DNA from 2 places in the Photobacterium ganghwense genome. Region 1 is predicted to be linked to the other one. Evidence: predicted binding sites of a transcription regulator. Region 1 holds the regulator's gene; the other holds the start of a gene.

Region 1 (8,042 bases):
AAACTGCTAGCCTTTTTACAGCAAAACAACATCAAAGCCACGCAGCTATTGATGGAAGAAGAAAAGTAATATCAGACGAAGTAATGGAAGAGGAAGAATTATGAAACATCTAGTCATCGCCAGCGCATTACTCATGACGACGGCCACAAGCTTTGCCGCTGAACGTATTATCAGTGCCGGCTCTGCCATTACTGAACTGGTCTACGCATTGGGCGCGCAGAACCAGTTGGTTGGCGTAGATCAAACCAGTAAGTTCATCGTTGCCAGACAAGCTCTTGAAAACTCGGATGCCATAGAGCAAAACGACAAAAGCCAATATGTCAATAACCAATATGTCAAAAACCAAGACGTAAACAATACCGCCATTCCCGTGCTCGGTTATCACCGTCAGCTCGCGGCGGAGAGCCTGCTTTCTCTCAACCCGACCCGTATTCTGGGTTCAAGTGAAATGGGACCGCAAACCACGCTGACCCTGCTGCGTCAAGCCGGTGTGGCAGTAGATGTTCTCAACTCAGGTGAAACCGTCGAAGATCTGCTTGTGCGTATTGAGCAGGTGGGTCGCCTTACTCAGCACAAATCTACCGCACAAGCCCTGCAAAAAGAGGTAAAAGACAAGGTAGCAGCCATTAAAGCCAACCAGGCCAAGACAGAAACGCCGAAAAAAGTTGTATTTCTGATGATTCACGAGGGACGACCAACCAATGTCGCCGGTCGCCATACCCCAGCAGACAGTGTCATCCAACTGGCTGGCGCCATTAACCCGGCAGCCGACAGCATTGAGTCATATAAACCTATTTCACAGGAATCGATTGTCGAGATGCAGCCGGACATTATTCTGATCAGCGAACGTACCTTCAGCCAGCTTGGCAGTGTGGAAGCCTTGCTGCAAAAAATGCCTATGCTGGCAGCCACGCCGGCAGGACAGAATCAAGCCGTTGTGACCATTGATGGTACAGCATTGATTGGCGGACTCGGGATACAAAGCCTGAATGAAGCAGAACGCCTCAACCGCGAATTTTATCCTCAGTCATTCTGAGTCACCCTCAACCTACCCTGAGTCATTTTCCCGAGTAGTACACAACATGCAGTTACAACGACTCCCAACCCGCGTGGTCTTTCCGGCTGGTCTGGCTTTGCTGACAATGACGCTGATCGTCTCAATGACGGTCGGCCCGATGGCAATCAGCGTCAAGGACAGCCTCCATGCGCTTCTGCCGTGGCAGACCGAGCTGCCGACTCATATCAGTATGGTCATTCAGCAAATTCGTCTGCCCCGAACCCTGCTGGGTATTGCCGTTGGTGCCATTCTGGCGCTGTGTGGCGCTGTGATGCAGGGGTTGTTCCGCAACCCGCTGGCTGACCCGGGCATCATTGGGGTATCCGGCGGAGCAAGCCTGGGGGCCGCAGTCGGAATCGTGCTTTTTGCCCCGCTTGCCGCCCTTTCCCCCTACCTGCTCACACTGGGCACAGTGCCCGTGCTCGCTTTTCTGGGCGGCACTGCCACAACGTACCTGGTATACACCTTGGGAACCGATAAAAATGGCACATCCGTTACCGTCATGTTACTGGCAGGGGTTGCTATTGGCGCGCTGTCCGGCGCAGCACTGGGCCTGATGAACTACTATGCCGATGATCAGGCACTGCGAGATCTGTCATTGTGGACATTAGGCTCACTGGCTGGCGCAACCTGGCCCGGCATCGCTCTGGCCTATATGACGCTGGCGCTGCTGATTGTTCTTTTTGATCGCCATGCCAACGCCCTGAATGCCTTTTTGCTGGGAGAAGCAGAAGCTCGTCACCTGGGTGTTAACGTCCAGCACCTGAAACGCAGCCTGATTCTGCTTTGTGCCGCTGGCGTCGGAGTGGCCGTTTCCCTGACCGGGGTGATCGGTTTTGTTGGCCTGATTGTTCCCCATATTTGTCGAATGCTGATCGGGCCGAACCACAAAACCCTGCTTCCGCTGTCCGCTTTGCTTGGCGCTTTACTGCTCCTGATTGCTGACATGCTGGCGCGCGTTGTCGCGGCACCGTCAGAGCTTCCTGTTGGCATCATCACCGCGTTAATTGGCGCGCCATTTTTCATCACACTGTTAGTTAAGCAAAAGGGCAAACTGTCATGAGTGACAACCCAACAACCGTGAACGCTTCGTCCTTTGCACGCCAGCCAGCAAATTCGGCCAACTGCTCGTCTTTGGTAACAAAGCCAATTGTGGTAACAGAGCCCGTAGCAGTCAGCGCCACGGGTTTGAACCTCAGTCTGGGCGACAAAGTGATTCTGGACGACTTCTCGATCGACCTTCGCTCAGGCGAGCTGACTGCACTGTTAGGCCCCAACGGCGCAGGGAAAAGTACCCTGCTGAAAGTTCTGTGTGGTGAACGGAGCGTGTCAGGGGAAATCTGCTATTTCGGCCGCAACCGACAAAACTGGCCACCCCATCAGCTGGCTCAGCATCTCGGCATCCTGCCGCAGCACAGCAGTCTGACATTTGCCTTCACGGCTGAAGAAGTGGTGGCTCTGGGGGCTTTGCCTCTCAATATCTCGCAGGCCCGTACCCGAAAAATTGCCAGTGAAAAAATGGCGCAGGTAGACGTGACTGCCCTGTCTTCACGTCTGTACCCGACCTTATCCGGCGGAGAAAAACAGCGGGTTCATTTTGCCCGCGTGCTGACACAATTAAGTCAGGCGGGCGAACAGTGCGTTCTGATGCTTGATGAACCGACCTCAGCGTTAGATCTGGCGCATCAGCACAACACGTTACGCGTCGCCAGAGACATGGCTCGGGCCGGCGCGGCGGTCATCGTCGTCATCCATGATCTGAACCTTGCTGCTCAGTACGCTGACCGGTTAGTTATCATGAACAACGGCAAAATCCAGGCAGATGGTAGCCCGCAGCATGCGTTAAGCGAATCGCTCATTGAAACCGTATATGGCTGGCCGGTATGCATCAGCCACCACCCGGTCGACGGCTACCCTGTCGTGTTACCGGCAGGTGAAAACGCAAACCGAAAAAAGGCAGAAAACAGAGCCGCTATTACTATCAATCAAACCTCGTGAAGCAGAGTGATAACGCCGCTTCAAGTGAAAAGACCACGGTTTTATAAGAGCGGAAACATCGTTGATTGAGCGAAATTAGTACCGGTTGTCGCGCAGCAAGCACAACCGGTATTTTTATTCCATGCAAACTGATTTATTGCAGGATATTAAATTTGTTTCAAATCAAGTTATTACCGTAACAATAAATTGCAGCGCAGAGCCTTGTTACAAGCAAAATATTGATAACTGTCAATAAATATCCATGACTTTGGCCAGAAACATTGCACTATTGGCCACACTCAGTAAAATGTGATCGCAAGCGATTAAACAATGCAAATGATCCATGCAACGCGTTTTATTAGCGCGGGTACGATTTTTTGTTATCAGAGATGAAGCCGCCCGTTCGAGATGCGGCCTTTTGGCGTTTCTGGTAATTCCACCTAACAGAATAGTGAATGGCATCCCTGACATCGCAACTCATCACTGTCCTCTTAGGTAATGCATTCAATTTAAAGGTCTGCGGACCCATTCACTAGAAGAATAACTATGGCAACGATTAAAGATGTTGCACGTATGGCTGGTGTTTCAACCACCACCGTTTCACACGTGATCAACAAAACACGCTTCGTGGCTGAAGCAACACAGAAGAAAGTTCTCGCGGCGGTTGAAGAGCTGAACTACGCACCAAGTGCCGTAGCACGAAGCCTGAAGTGCAATACAACCCGTACCATCGGCATGCTGGTAACCAAATCGACCAACCCGTTTTTCGCTGAAGTTGTCCACGGCGTTGAAGAATATTGCTACGGTGAAGGCTATACGCTGATTCTGTGTAACACCGAAGGTAACCTGGAAAAGCAAAGAGATTACCTGCGTATGCTGGCCGAAAAACGTGTAGATGGCCTGCTGGTGATGTGTTCGGATCTTGACGAGCAACTATTGGAACTGCTGGAGCGCCAGAAAGATCTGCCGATGGTGATCATGGACTGGGGTCCGGAAAGCCCGCACACCGATAAAATTCAGGACAATGCTGAACTTGGCGGCTACGTGGCAACCAAATTCTTTATTGAGCACGGCCACAAGGAAATTGGCTGTCTGACTGGCCACGCAGAAAAAGCGGCCTGTCGCGAACGCCTGAAAGGTTTCCGCAAGGCAATGACAGAAGCCGGACTAGACATCAATGAAGACTGGATTCTGGAAGGTGACTTCGAATGTGAATCTGCGGTAAAAGCGGCCAACACATTTATGGCAATGGAAAAGCGTCCAACCGCGATTTTCTGCTTCAATGACATCATGGCGATGGGCATGATCAGTACATTTGAGCAAGCCGGTATCCGTGTACCTGACGATATGTCGATCATTGGCTACGATAACATCGACTTGGCACCGTATTTTTCACCGCCACTGACCACTATCCACCAGCCTAAACGCCGTTTGGGTAAGAGTGCGGTTGAGATTCTGATGGATCGCGTGAAGAACAAAGAACACGAGCATCAGGTTTTTGAAATGATACCAGAACTGGTCGTTCGCAAATCAGTGCGTAACCTGAACAGCTAATATGCATAACTTGATGACAAATGTATGACAAACCGGAGATTTTTATCTCCGGTTTTTTTGTACCACTTTTGACTTAAACAGTAATAAATTCACAACATTAGAAGTATATCACTATAAAAATTGTGAGATATTACTGGGAGCAATATCACACTTTAAAAGTTGGGAGCAAGTTCAAAATAATCTTCTGAGATATGCTTTAGGTGTCACGAACAAGGCAAACCTATCGAAAGGTAGGGACGCAAAGCTTCCGGCCTAAGAGTAGGCAGTTTTATTTTTAAAGCAGTCAACTTATGGTAGCGGGGTTGCCGATGGATATAGCAGATAACATCAGGAAATAATTTCACTTTTCCCTGACAGTTCGTTTTACAACTCTGCTATTCTTGAATCCTCGCTCGTTGTTAGGTGACCTAGTAACAATTCACCGAGAAGACGCATGGACAAACCAGTACTCAAAGATTCATTACGCCTTTTTAATAATTTCGATAACGTCAAATCACGCTCAATGTTTGGCGGCTTTGGCATATTTTCTGGCGAAACAATGTTTGCACTCGTGGTAAATGACAAACTGCATTTACGGGCGAATGCCGACAATGAAAAGGAATATAAATCCGCAGGAATGAAACCTTATGTATATAAGAAACGTGGCTTTCCTGTTGTAACCAAACATTATGCCATTCCTGAAGAGTGGTGGGACGATACTGATAAAATTCTGGCTCAGGCGAAATTGTCTTTATCTGCCGCTAAAGCAGATAAAGAAATAAAAAATAACACCTCTCCCAATCGAATCAAAGATTTACCCAATCTTCGCCTGGCGAATGAGAGGATGTTGAAAAAAGCCGGAATAACCACAGTGGATGAGCTGTATGAAGCCGGTGCCCTGAATGCGTATAAAGCGCTACAGAGCACTCATGAAGGCGAAGTAAGTATCGACTTACTGTGGGCTTTGGAAGGAGCAATCAGTGGCAAGCACTGGTCTGTTATCCCGAAAGAGCGGCGCTCAGAACTTCTTGCGAAATTAAGTTAATCGCAACCTGACACATATAAAAGAGATCTTCGGATCTCTTTTTTATTCCCAACATATTTTTGGCTCTGCAATGACAGAATAATGTCATTCCCTGTCAAACATTGAATTAACTCACAAAGCTGCTTATTAATTCGGCAACACACTTTTATTCAATGAGGGCAATTGTAGAATTAGCCGGATGTAAAACACCGGAGGTTATATGAACTATTCCCAACCTTTCCCAGGACAAAATGAACAGATGTTCAAGGATAAGTTTGGCAAATGGCCACGCCTGATGCGAGCGGTGGTTCTTATTAGCCTGCTTCCGCCTGTGGTTGTCTATTTATTGGTCAGCCAACAAGTGGCTTCACCGGTGGCTATGCATGATGTGTTACTGTCGATTACCGTGTTAAACGTCACTTTATTCGTCTGGGGACTACTCCTAAAAATCCGCGCTAGAAAGTATTGGTATCGTAATTACCATATTGGTAAAACCATGTTGTTGTCTGTCGCCCCGATTATCGCTTGTGGCTATATTCTGATCACCGATGCACCAAGCAGTCGCAATCAGGTGGCTAACCAGCCGCAATCCATTCCTGTACGAATTTCCATCGATCAATCCTGATTTCTACTATTTTGATTAGCGACTGAAATTTTTTACCTCTTTATCAGGTCTTTGTCTGATATTTACCGATAAAATGATCCATGATCTTTATATTGGACTCAGACAGTTACACGACACACCGACGATAAAGAGGTTCCTGTGCGTATTCCGGCTAAAAAGCGTTACTCCGTTCTGATCAGACCCCTGCTCTGGCTCCAACAGCGGCACTTCGGCAAAGTGCTGAATCCTGCTTTACTGTGGGGTAGACGTCCGCCTTTATTCTGGCTGGTCGCCGGCTTTTTTGGTTATCTGGATCGCCGTTCTTCTCCCCTCTCCCCTGTGATTCGCTCGCTGGTGTGTGTCCGGGTCTCCCAACTCAATGATTGTGCCTTCTGTGTCGATGCCAACGGCATGCGACTGGCAGAACGTTGCCAGTCTGTCGAGAAAATCAAAGCGCTGGCACATTGGCAACAAAGTGAACATTTCGATGAATGTGAACGTGCCGTTCTGACCTATGTGGAAGCCGTCACTGTCACCGGGCAACGAGTCACGGATTCCATGCTGGTTAGTCTTAAACAGTGGTTCGACGAAGATGCCTTAGTAGAGCTCACTGCCCTGATTGCCTTCCAGAACTTGTCGGCCAAGTTCAATACTGCGCTGGATGTACCAGAGCAAGGCTTTTGTTCGCTACCCATTCAGCCTTCGGCTTCAGAATCTGACACGACTCAGACCACAAATACCGTTCAGGCCGACAAGGATGCTAACAGGAAGCCGTTATGACGAATAAACCTGTGGTGGACAAAAAGCCCGCCATCAATAAAAAGAAAGTTATCACGATCCTGCTGGTCAGCCTGCTGTTTGTACTGTGGTACGCCCTCGATTTAGGGCAATACCTGACGCTTGAACATGCCAAGGCTCAGCAACAGGTTTTGCGGGATACCATCCTCGCCCAGCCACTGCTGTCCAGTGTGCTGTATTTTGTGGTGTATGTGGCCGTGACCGCACTTTCCCTACCGGGGGCCGTCATTATGACTTTGCTGGGGGCCGCCTTGTTTGGTTTCTGGTGGAGTCTGTTGCTGGTGTCGTTCGCTAGCACTATCGGCGCAACACTGGCATTTCTGTTCAGTCGCTATATTTTGCATGACTGGGTACAGAGCCATTTCAGTAAGCGCCTGAGCGCCATCAATGCCGGAGTCAAAAAAGATGGGGCTTTCTATCTGTTTACACTGCGTTTGATTCCTATTTTTCCGTTTTTCCTGGTTAATCTGCTGATGGGGCTGACCCCTATCACGACCCGAAAATTTTATATTGTGAGCCAATTAGGCATGTTGACGGGAACGGTTGTTTACCTGAATGCAGGTACCCAATTAGGCCAGATTGAGAGCCTGAGCGGGATTATTTCCCTGCCGGTATTGGTGTCTCTGATGTTGCTCGGTGTCTTCCCATTTACTGCCAAAGCAGTCATGCACATCATCAGTCGTCAGCGACTTTACGCCAACTGGACGAAACCCGCACAATTTGATCAGAACATGGTGGTTATCGGTGCAGGTGCTGGCGGACTGGTCAGTGCATATATCGCGGCCGTCGTAAAAGCTAAAGTGACCCTGATTGAGAAAGAGAAAATGGGCGGCGACTGCCTGAATACCGGTTGTGTACCATCAAAAGCCATTATTCGAGCCGCGCATGCCATGTCTGAAATCAACAACGCGGGTCGGTTTGGTATTCAGGCCACCGCTCCTCAGGTTGACTTTGCCGCGGTGATGGCACGGGTACGCCACGTTATCAGCCAGATTGAACCCCATGACAGTGTGGAGCGTTATTCCGCTCTTGGCGTGAACTGTATAACT
Region 2 (8,042 bases), on a different replicon from region 1:
TGAACGCATGGCTTACCCATTCACCGCTACTGGCAGCATCTGTGCCGCGTTCAGGATCATACGGGGTTTCATCCATATATACCCCGCTGTCGTAAGGGCCTGTCAGCGATTGATCTATTCGGAACGTTTGCGGATCAGACACAAAATACGCCGTTTTTCCATTTTCCAGAGTATATGCTTTTACGAAATCCCGGTTGATCTGGTAAGTCGGACTCGTTGTAACCAGATTGCGCCCACGATAGTCCGCATCCACAAGGCTGACGGTATAGAAACGGGTGTTAACTAAATGTTTTGCCGACGAACCTTGCGCAGTATCTTCTTCACTGTCTGAGAGATAGTACGGCGTTTCACTGTAAAGTAAGCTTTCGCCACCTGAGAGTATTCCTGATCGCGGGCCGGAATACCCATAACTAGCCACATCGTATGTGGGTGTCTTTTCCCCTGAACTAAGAGTTGTTTCGCTTTTGTTTATACGCACAACTGTACCAATCCAGCGCCCTTCAAATTGCAGCAGATAGTCCAGGGTCAATGTTTCAGACTGATCAGTGTAATCGTAACTTTGAATATCAAAATGCGGCTGATTATTGTCGAAATCCCAACGACGCATAAAAGACACTTTGTTGCCTTTTTTACTCATAGCCATTGGCTGCTGCTCATAATGTTCGGAGCAGTTATCACGACCATTAGCAAAATAAGCAACCTGAGTACCCTGACTATCGACCCGACAGACAGACTGATCCTGAAGACCATTCGGACTGACTTTAGTCAAAATCCGCGTAAACTCATCCTCGTTTACATCAGTATTGTTAGCCTGGAAATATCCCAACGCATCATTGGAGGTAATCCACAGCGGTTGTGACTGAGCCGGTTTCGTCAATGCAAAGTCGAGCATGAAAAATTCCGCTTTGTTCTGCTGAATTTTTTCCGTGGTATACGTAATCAGCTCTTTCGCCTGGTAATAACCTTGAACTGATGGAGCCGCATTGACTTGCGTGCAGACAGCCAATACTGCCGAGCCAATAATCAATTTTTTCATCATATTACCTATTTTTTGAAATTATCCGGCGTAGAGATCCCCGCACCACCATTGGAGGCATATTTCACGTTCTGCAGCGCCTGTAGATCATTCTGATCAATATTCAGCGTCATCTTATATCCATGCGGAGCACGTGATCCGCTGTCCACTGTAGGTTGCGAAGGTGTGTCATCTCCGCTCCCTCCCCCACAGGCGGTCAGGCCGAGTACTAAAACAGGCAGCAAGTGTAATTTCAATAATTTCATAATGGATTCCAAATCGCAGGCAAAGAACGACCTTCCGCTTTGACAAGCTGGAATAAAAATGGGGAATAGTGTTTAAAACTCTATCGTATAAAACAGTGTTGTGTACGGCGGAATTATATAAGGTTGACTAAAAGTCTCAACACACAACTGAGCAATATTTGGCCACAATGATGTTTGAGTTAGTCATTTGGTATGAAGAAACTGGTTTAAAATCCTTAATATTCAGACAGATAAATAAAAGTAAATAATTTAAAATATTTTGAAACCTTTTGAAATAAACTGTCAAATAAGAAGCAATTCGCATTCTGATAAATATATTTATTGTAATGAGTGTGACTGAATCAACGGTAGTTGTAATTATTTAACTTTTAAAAATAACAAAGAGAAAATATGACATATAAAATAGTTCTTATATTTTCCCGTTCCTCTTGTCGTAATTCGAGACTATGGATTGCTGCTCTTTATACCAACGGCTGCTATTCATCACCGCCGTCAACAGATGAAACTGAGGGGGTGAATCAAAGCAGCCGCTAAAGTTCAGCATCCAACACCTGGAACGGTTATGTCGTGATCATCGTTCACAACAGCGTGACAGGAATTGCATTAGGCTAACAGTTGTTGCATTGCAGAATGTAGTCGGTCATCCCATTCAGGATTGATCATGCGCTGGTTTTCGGTGTCGAAATTGTCAAAAAAATTCGGTACTGACAAGGACGCTTTCACCTCAGCCCCAAAATATGGCATTGAGCCATTTGCCGCCGCCAGTACACTCTGTGCACCACCCGCTCCCGGTGACGTTGCCAGCAGTACCATAGGTTTGCCTTGATACACCTTATGCTGAATACGAGAACACCAGTCAAAAACGTTCTTATAAGCCACAGAGTAAGATCCGTTATGTTCAGCAAATGAAATGATAATGGCGTCGGCATCATTCAGTTTGTTCAAAAACTGCTTGGCCAGTTCTGGGTGACCCGTCGCTTTTTCCCGATCTTCGCTGTATAGCGGCATTTCATAGTCATTCAGATCCAGCAGCTCCACCTCAACATTACCGAGGAGCGATACCGCATAGCTAACCAGTTGTTTGTTGATAGATGTCGTGCTGTTTGTTGCAGCAAAAGCAATAACTTTCATCCAGATATCCTTTTCATCGTTCCGCATTAATCTCTGTCTTGATTGAGCCACAGGCCCCGATTCAACCTCATTAACGCAAGGTGGTATCAGATAACCGGTACCCATTGGGAGCACACGGTTCGTTCCACAACGCTGTTGCAGCTCTTCTTAATACTCACGCTACCAAAACCCATCGATTAAGTAAATTTTTAAGTTTACTTAAAAGGAAATATGCAACACAGATTATATTTTCACTGTTGGAGCCTCTGGTTTGAGACATACTGCTGAACGGTAAGCTGACACGATTTACAGTGTGGCAGACGTAAGCCCTGGCTCCCTGTCCCCATCTGAACGGCTACTCCATCAGAATAGCTACTTCACCTAAGTACATAACGTAATCATTTAATCCAGCAGGCTTTGCGAACGCCTATCGGCTCAACACCCGTTCGAGAGGCACAAAAAAGGGCCCGAAGGCCCTTTCTGGTTTAACGTATTAACGGGTTGGAGCGGTGTAAATCAGAAAGACAAAATGGCTCCGGCCACCGCAGCACTCATCAGGTTAGCCAGTACGCCTGCCGCAATTGCACGGAAGCCCATTTTAGAAATGTATGAGCGACGTTCAGGAACCATACTGCCAAGGCCGCCAATCAAAATGGCCATCGTACCAATATTGGCAAAACCACACAGCGCGAAAGTCACAATTGCCTGAGAGTGCTCACTCAGCTGATCTTTCACTTCCATCATCTGAATAAATGCCACGAACTCATTGACCACAATCTTATTGCCAATCAGTGAGCCGGCAATGCTGGCTTCATTCCAGGGAACACCCAGTAAAAAAGCGACCGGCGCGAATACGTAGCCCAGCAACTTTTCAAAACTCAGAGACAGACCGAACAGATCACCGGCCGCTCCCAGTAACCCATTCAGCAGGGCAATAACACTGATGAATGCGAGCAGGGTCGCACCAACGGTCACCGCTAAACGAAGGCCTGCAATTGCGCCATCCGCCAGCGCTTCCACCACGTTGGTGGCGCGTGGAATCTCAACCGAGGTTACTTCGTCATCCCCGCTCTGTTCAGCGGATGGCGGAACCATCATTTTTGCCATTAGCAAACCTGCCGGTGCTGACATAAACGCGGCAGCGATCAGGAAATTCAGTTCAACACCCAGAGAGGCATACCCCACCAACGTGCCGCCGGCTACAGAGGCCAGACCGCAGGTCATGACAGCAAAAAACTGAGAATCACTCATTTTTTGCAAATACGGTTTGATCACCAGCGGCGCTTCTACCATACCGACAAAAATATTCGCGGTGGCCGACAGCGATTCGGCACGTCCGGTACCCAGAAAACGTTGCAGCCCGCCGCCAATCACATTAATGACTTTTGGCATCAGACCGATATGGTACAGGGCAGAGATCAAAGCGGAGAAAAAGATGATGATACCAAGAACATTAACGGCAAAAACGAACCCGACACTGCCTGTAGCCAGACCACCAAACAGAAATGAAATCCCTTGCTGACCATAATCGATTACGCTGGAGACCGCAGAAGTAACCTGGCTGAGTGCTTCCTTACCGGCGGGTACGTAAAGCACCAGTAAGGCAAACAACACCTGAAGGGTGAAAGCCAGACTGACCGTTTTCAGCGGAATATTCCGGCGATCTGTCGATAGCAGGTATGCAAACAGCAGAATCGCAGCAATACCGAAGAGGGAAGACATAGTAAAACCTTACGTTCAATGAAGAAGCGGCGCATTCTATAGCGCAAAGGTTTGCCTTCAAGATCCTTTTGCTGCCGGTTTGTTACTGAGTTTCTTACCTCACCTGTCGAGAGTCTTCAACAAATTGATAGTATTGAAAATATTGGAGTTCCAAAGGAAATTTTTTCCATATGGAAAAAATATTTCTGTCAGCGCGAACAATCTTTTCAGGGAGCTGCTGAAAAAAACCACACTGACCTGTATTTACTCTAACCACTGCCTGTTTTGTACTGATACGAATATGCTGAAAAGTCTCGTACTAAAAGCCGAGCCTAGAAATAGCTCTTAATCGTAGGATGCCCATCCTTGTCATTCACTTTGCTATTTTCGTATCTGGTTGGATCACGGCCTCAAAGCTTAACCCAAGGCATCAGCGCTTTATCCCAGTAAGGCTGTTCGCCGATGTGATGTTTGAAGAAGTCAATCGCCGCCGTGATCTTGCGCGGCAAATGCTTACGGCTCGGATAAACCGCGTAAAATGGCATACGTTGCGCTGCCTGCCAGTCAGGTAACAACTGAATCAACTTACCGTCCCGAAACTCATCGCGCAGCAAGTATGTGGCCAGATAAGCTACCCCCCACCCAGCCACGGCGGCATCTCGTACGGCTTCTGCCAGATCCACCCGATAATTGCCGGAAACATTCACCGTGGTAGCCTCACCGTCTTTTGCAAACTCCCAGCAACTGTAGTTTCGCTGTCGGCTCTGATAAGTCAGGCAATTGTGGTTGACCAACTCTGACGGGTGGTATGGCACTTCTCGCTTCAGCAGATACTTTGGTGATGCAGCAACAACAAAGCGAGTATCAGCCAGTCGCTGTGCAACATAGCCCTGCGGAATATTTTCATAGTTGGTGATCCAAAGATCCAACCCATCAGCCAGCATATCAGCCTGATGGTCAAACAAGCTCAGCTCAACCTGCAGTTCCGGATATTTTTGCTGCAGAATTTCAATGGCGGGAATGATGTGCATGGTGCCGAAAGACTGGGATAACCCTAGACGCAGCACCCCGGCCACGTCATCACGCTCGAACGCCATAGAGTCCGTGGCATTATTAACGGCTTCTACAACCTGGCGGGCATAAATGGCAAACTCCTGCCCCGCATTGGTGAGAGTAAATGTCCGGGTCGTCCTCTGCAGCAGCTTTACGTTCAACGCTTCTTCGAGCGCGCCCAACTGCTTGCTGACATGAGAGGTCGAGACACCCAGCTGTTTGGCGGCAGCGGTAAAACTTCCGGCCTGCAATAAGGTATCAAAAATCACCATTTGGCTGGCTTTGTCATGGGTCACTGGGCACTCTCCCGAAAGCGTTAACAAGGACTGAGTCGATCGGGAAAAAGCCTTTTAGCAAGGCTCCATCCCAATAAATCAACGGAGTGTAGCGACAATAAAAAATCCCGGCAAGTCACCGGGATTTTAAATGTGTATACCTTTTAAAGGGCTTGTCTGAACTACAGCTTATTCACCCGCTTTGAGCCTGGCTTCGCCATCGTTCAGTTCCGTTAAGGTCGCCTGAGCAGACTTTTGCTTGCGCTTCTCCAGCACCGCAGTTACCAACGGCATCAGCAGTGCCAGCGCCGCGATGATCATGATCGACAGTGTCAGTGGGCGCTCCCAGAGGAAAGAGTAGCTACCGTCACTCAATGTCAGTGATCGACTCAGGTTCTTCTCCAGAATATCCCCCAGAATAAAGCCAAGCAGCATCGGTGCCATCGGGAAATTCAGTAACTTCAGGAATGTCGCAATCACGGTAATGATAACCATCATATGAATATCAAACGCATTGAAGCTAACCAGATATACCCCTGTGATAGAGAAGAACAGGATCAACGGGATCAGAATCGGACGCGGGATCACCAACAATCTAGAAATGTAAGGGATCAACGGCAGATTCAGAATCAGCAGTACCAGATTGCCGAAGTACATCGAGATGATCACTGACCAGAATACATCCGGATTATCGACAAACAGACGCGGGCCCGGTTGAATCCCGTAAGCAATCAGCGCTCCCAGCATAATAGCAGTGGTACCTGACCCAGGAATGCCCAGTGTCAGCAAAGGGACAAACGAACCAGTAGAAGCCGCATTGTTCGCTGACTCCGGTGCTGCCAGCCCGCGAAGTGCGCCTTTCCCGAATTTCGCTTTCTCCGCTTTTGGTGCCAGGTTTCGCTCCATACCGTAACTCAGGAAAGAGGCGATAGTTGCACCAGCACCCGGCAGTACACCAACCAGAAAACCGAACACCGACGAGCGCGCAATAGTCGGCGCAACATGCTTCACCTCTTCTTTATTCAGCTTCATACTGCCGAGGGAATTCATGTCCATCTGCGGCTCTTCTTCTTTATGCTCGCCACGCAGTACCGTCATAATGACTTCTGTCAGGGCAAATGTTGCCATTGCCAGCAGCAGGAAGCTGATGCCATCAATCAAGTTGATATTATCGAAGGTAAAACGTGGGATGCCGGTCATCACATCGTTGCCGACCATCGCAATCATCAGGCCAAAAACCGTCATCATCAGGGCTTTCAGCACCTGCCCCTTCCCGGAAAAAGCCGCTACCGCCGTTAACCCCAGTACCATCAGTGCAAAGTAATCTGACGACTGAAAGCTCAGCGATACTTTTGCCAGAGCCGGTGCGGCAAACAACAGAATAATGGCGCCAACCGTACCACCGGTGAAAGAAGAATACGCCGCCAGTGCCAGTGCTTTGCCAGCCTGATTTTTTTGTGCCAGCGGATAACCGTCGAACGCAGTCACCACAGTACTCGCGCAGCCCGGCGCATTGATCAGGATCGACGAGGTTGATCCCCCGAAAATAGCGCCATAATACACCCCGGCCATCAGAATAATACCCGAAGAAGGATCAAGCCCGTAGGTAATCGGGATCATCAGCGCAATAGCAGAAATAGGACCCAGTCCCGGCAGCATGCCGATAAAAGTACCGGCAAAACACCCGACGACAACCATCAGTAAGTTGAAGGGCATAAACGCAGTTGTCAGCCCTGACATCATTCCATCAAACATGGTTTAGCTCCCCAACATCATTGTCCAGACCCGGCCCGGAGCCAGATAAATATCTAACAGTTGCGTCAGGACATACCAAAACCCGACAGCAAAAGGTACAGACGCCAACACGACAATCCTGATTCTTCGCTCACCCAGCAGCCAGTAGCCACCAGCCAGGAAGAAAATGGTTCCCACCATAAAGCCCAGCCATTCCAGTGACACGGCAAACAGCACCATCAGAACCAGTAACTTAGCCACCAGCGAAAAGTCGTAACCGGTTAGCTTCAGACATTCTTTCTCTTTTTTACTGGCCGTCAGTAGCTGACACACCGCCAGAACGGCTCCCATTAAAGCCAGGGCTGTTGGCATGGATCTGGCATTGAAGGGTTCAAATTCATCACCGGGAAACAACACGATTTCATTGGCGTAGTAGCCGTAGGCGATGGAAAAACATAAAAACACCAGACCGCCGATATGATCTTTCGTTATCGTCATTGGTGATCCCTCTTTTCTTTAGTTAAAACATGTCGTTAACTAAAACATGACCTGAGCAGAAACATGTATTTAGTGAGAACATGATCAGCACGTGAACTGAACAGGTTAGATTGATTTCGAACAGCGCCCGGACAAGGCACAAGGCGGGATGCCAACCTGTAGTAACGAACCAGCGCCGCAACAGATGGCGCCCCGGATAAATCTCTCATCGAAGAACAGAACATCCGGGTACGCCGTTGAAGATTACTTAAGGAAACCCAGCTCGCGCATCAGGCCGCCCACTTCTTTTTCCTGTTGCTCCAGGAACGCCATAAACTCTTTGCGAGGCTTGTAGATTTCAGTCCAGCCGTAGCGGTCACGAACGGTTTCCCAAGCTTTGGTTTCGTACAT

What was found. Region 1 encodes PurR, which represses purine synthesis genes. Its sites were predicted from a motif close to TNANGNAAACGTTTNCNTNA; they were not measured.
Region 2: a site for PurR is predicted at 4,153-4,172, ahead of FH974_RS18515 (NupC/NupG family nucleoside CNT transporter). Genes of this name have one in related genera too.

The regions. Positions count from the first base shown of each region.
Region 1 is NZ_CP071325.1:2,016,086-2,024,127, forward strand. Features, by position in the region: gene FH974_RS09245 (ExbD/TolR family protein) at 1-69, shown strand, start outside; gene FH974_RS09250 (heme/hemin ABC transporter substrate-binding protein) at 101-1,036, shown strand; gene FH974_RS09255 (FecCD family ABC transporter permease) at 1,083-2,120, shown strand; gene FH974_RS09260 (heme ABC transporter ATP-binding protein) at 2,117-3,055, shown strand; gene purR (HTH-type transcriptional repressor PurR) at 3,581-4,588, shown strand; cyclic di-GMP riboswitch class I at 4,792-4,898, shown strand; gene FH974_RS09270 (TfoX/Sxy family DNA transformation protein) at 5,022-5,612, shown strand; gene FH974_RS09275 (hypothetical protein) at 5,812-6,216, shown strand; gene FH974_RS09280 (carboxymuconolactone decarboxylase family protein) at 6,355-6,975, shown strand; gene FH974_RS09285 (FAD-dependent oxidoreductase) at 7,008-8,042, shown strand, end outside.
Region 2 is NZ_CP071326.1:571,319-579,360, reverse strand. Features, by position in the region: gene FH974_RS18530 (hypothetical protein) at 1-1,036, opposite strand, end outside; gene FH974_RS18525 (hypothetical protein) at 1,045-1,281, opposite strand; gene FH974_RS18520 (NADPH-dependent FMN reductase) at 1,885-2,412, opposite strand; gene FH974_RS18515 (NupC/NupG family nucleoside CNT transporter) at 2,908-4,113, opposite strand; gene FH974_RS18510 (LysR family transcriptional regulator) at 4,503-5,441, opposite strand; gene FH974_RS18505 (tripartite tricarboxylate transporter permease) at 5,610-7,175, opposite strand; gene FH974_RS18500 (tripartite tricarboxylate transporter TctB family protein) at 7,179-7,652, opposite strand; gene FH974_RS18495 (tripartite tricarboxylate transporter substrate binding protein) at 7,896-8,042, opposite strand, start outside.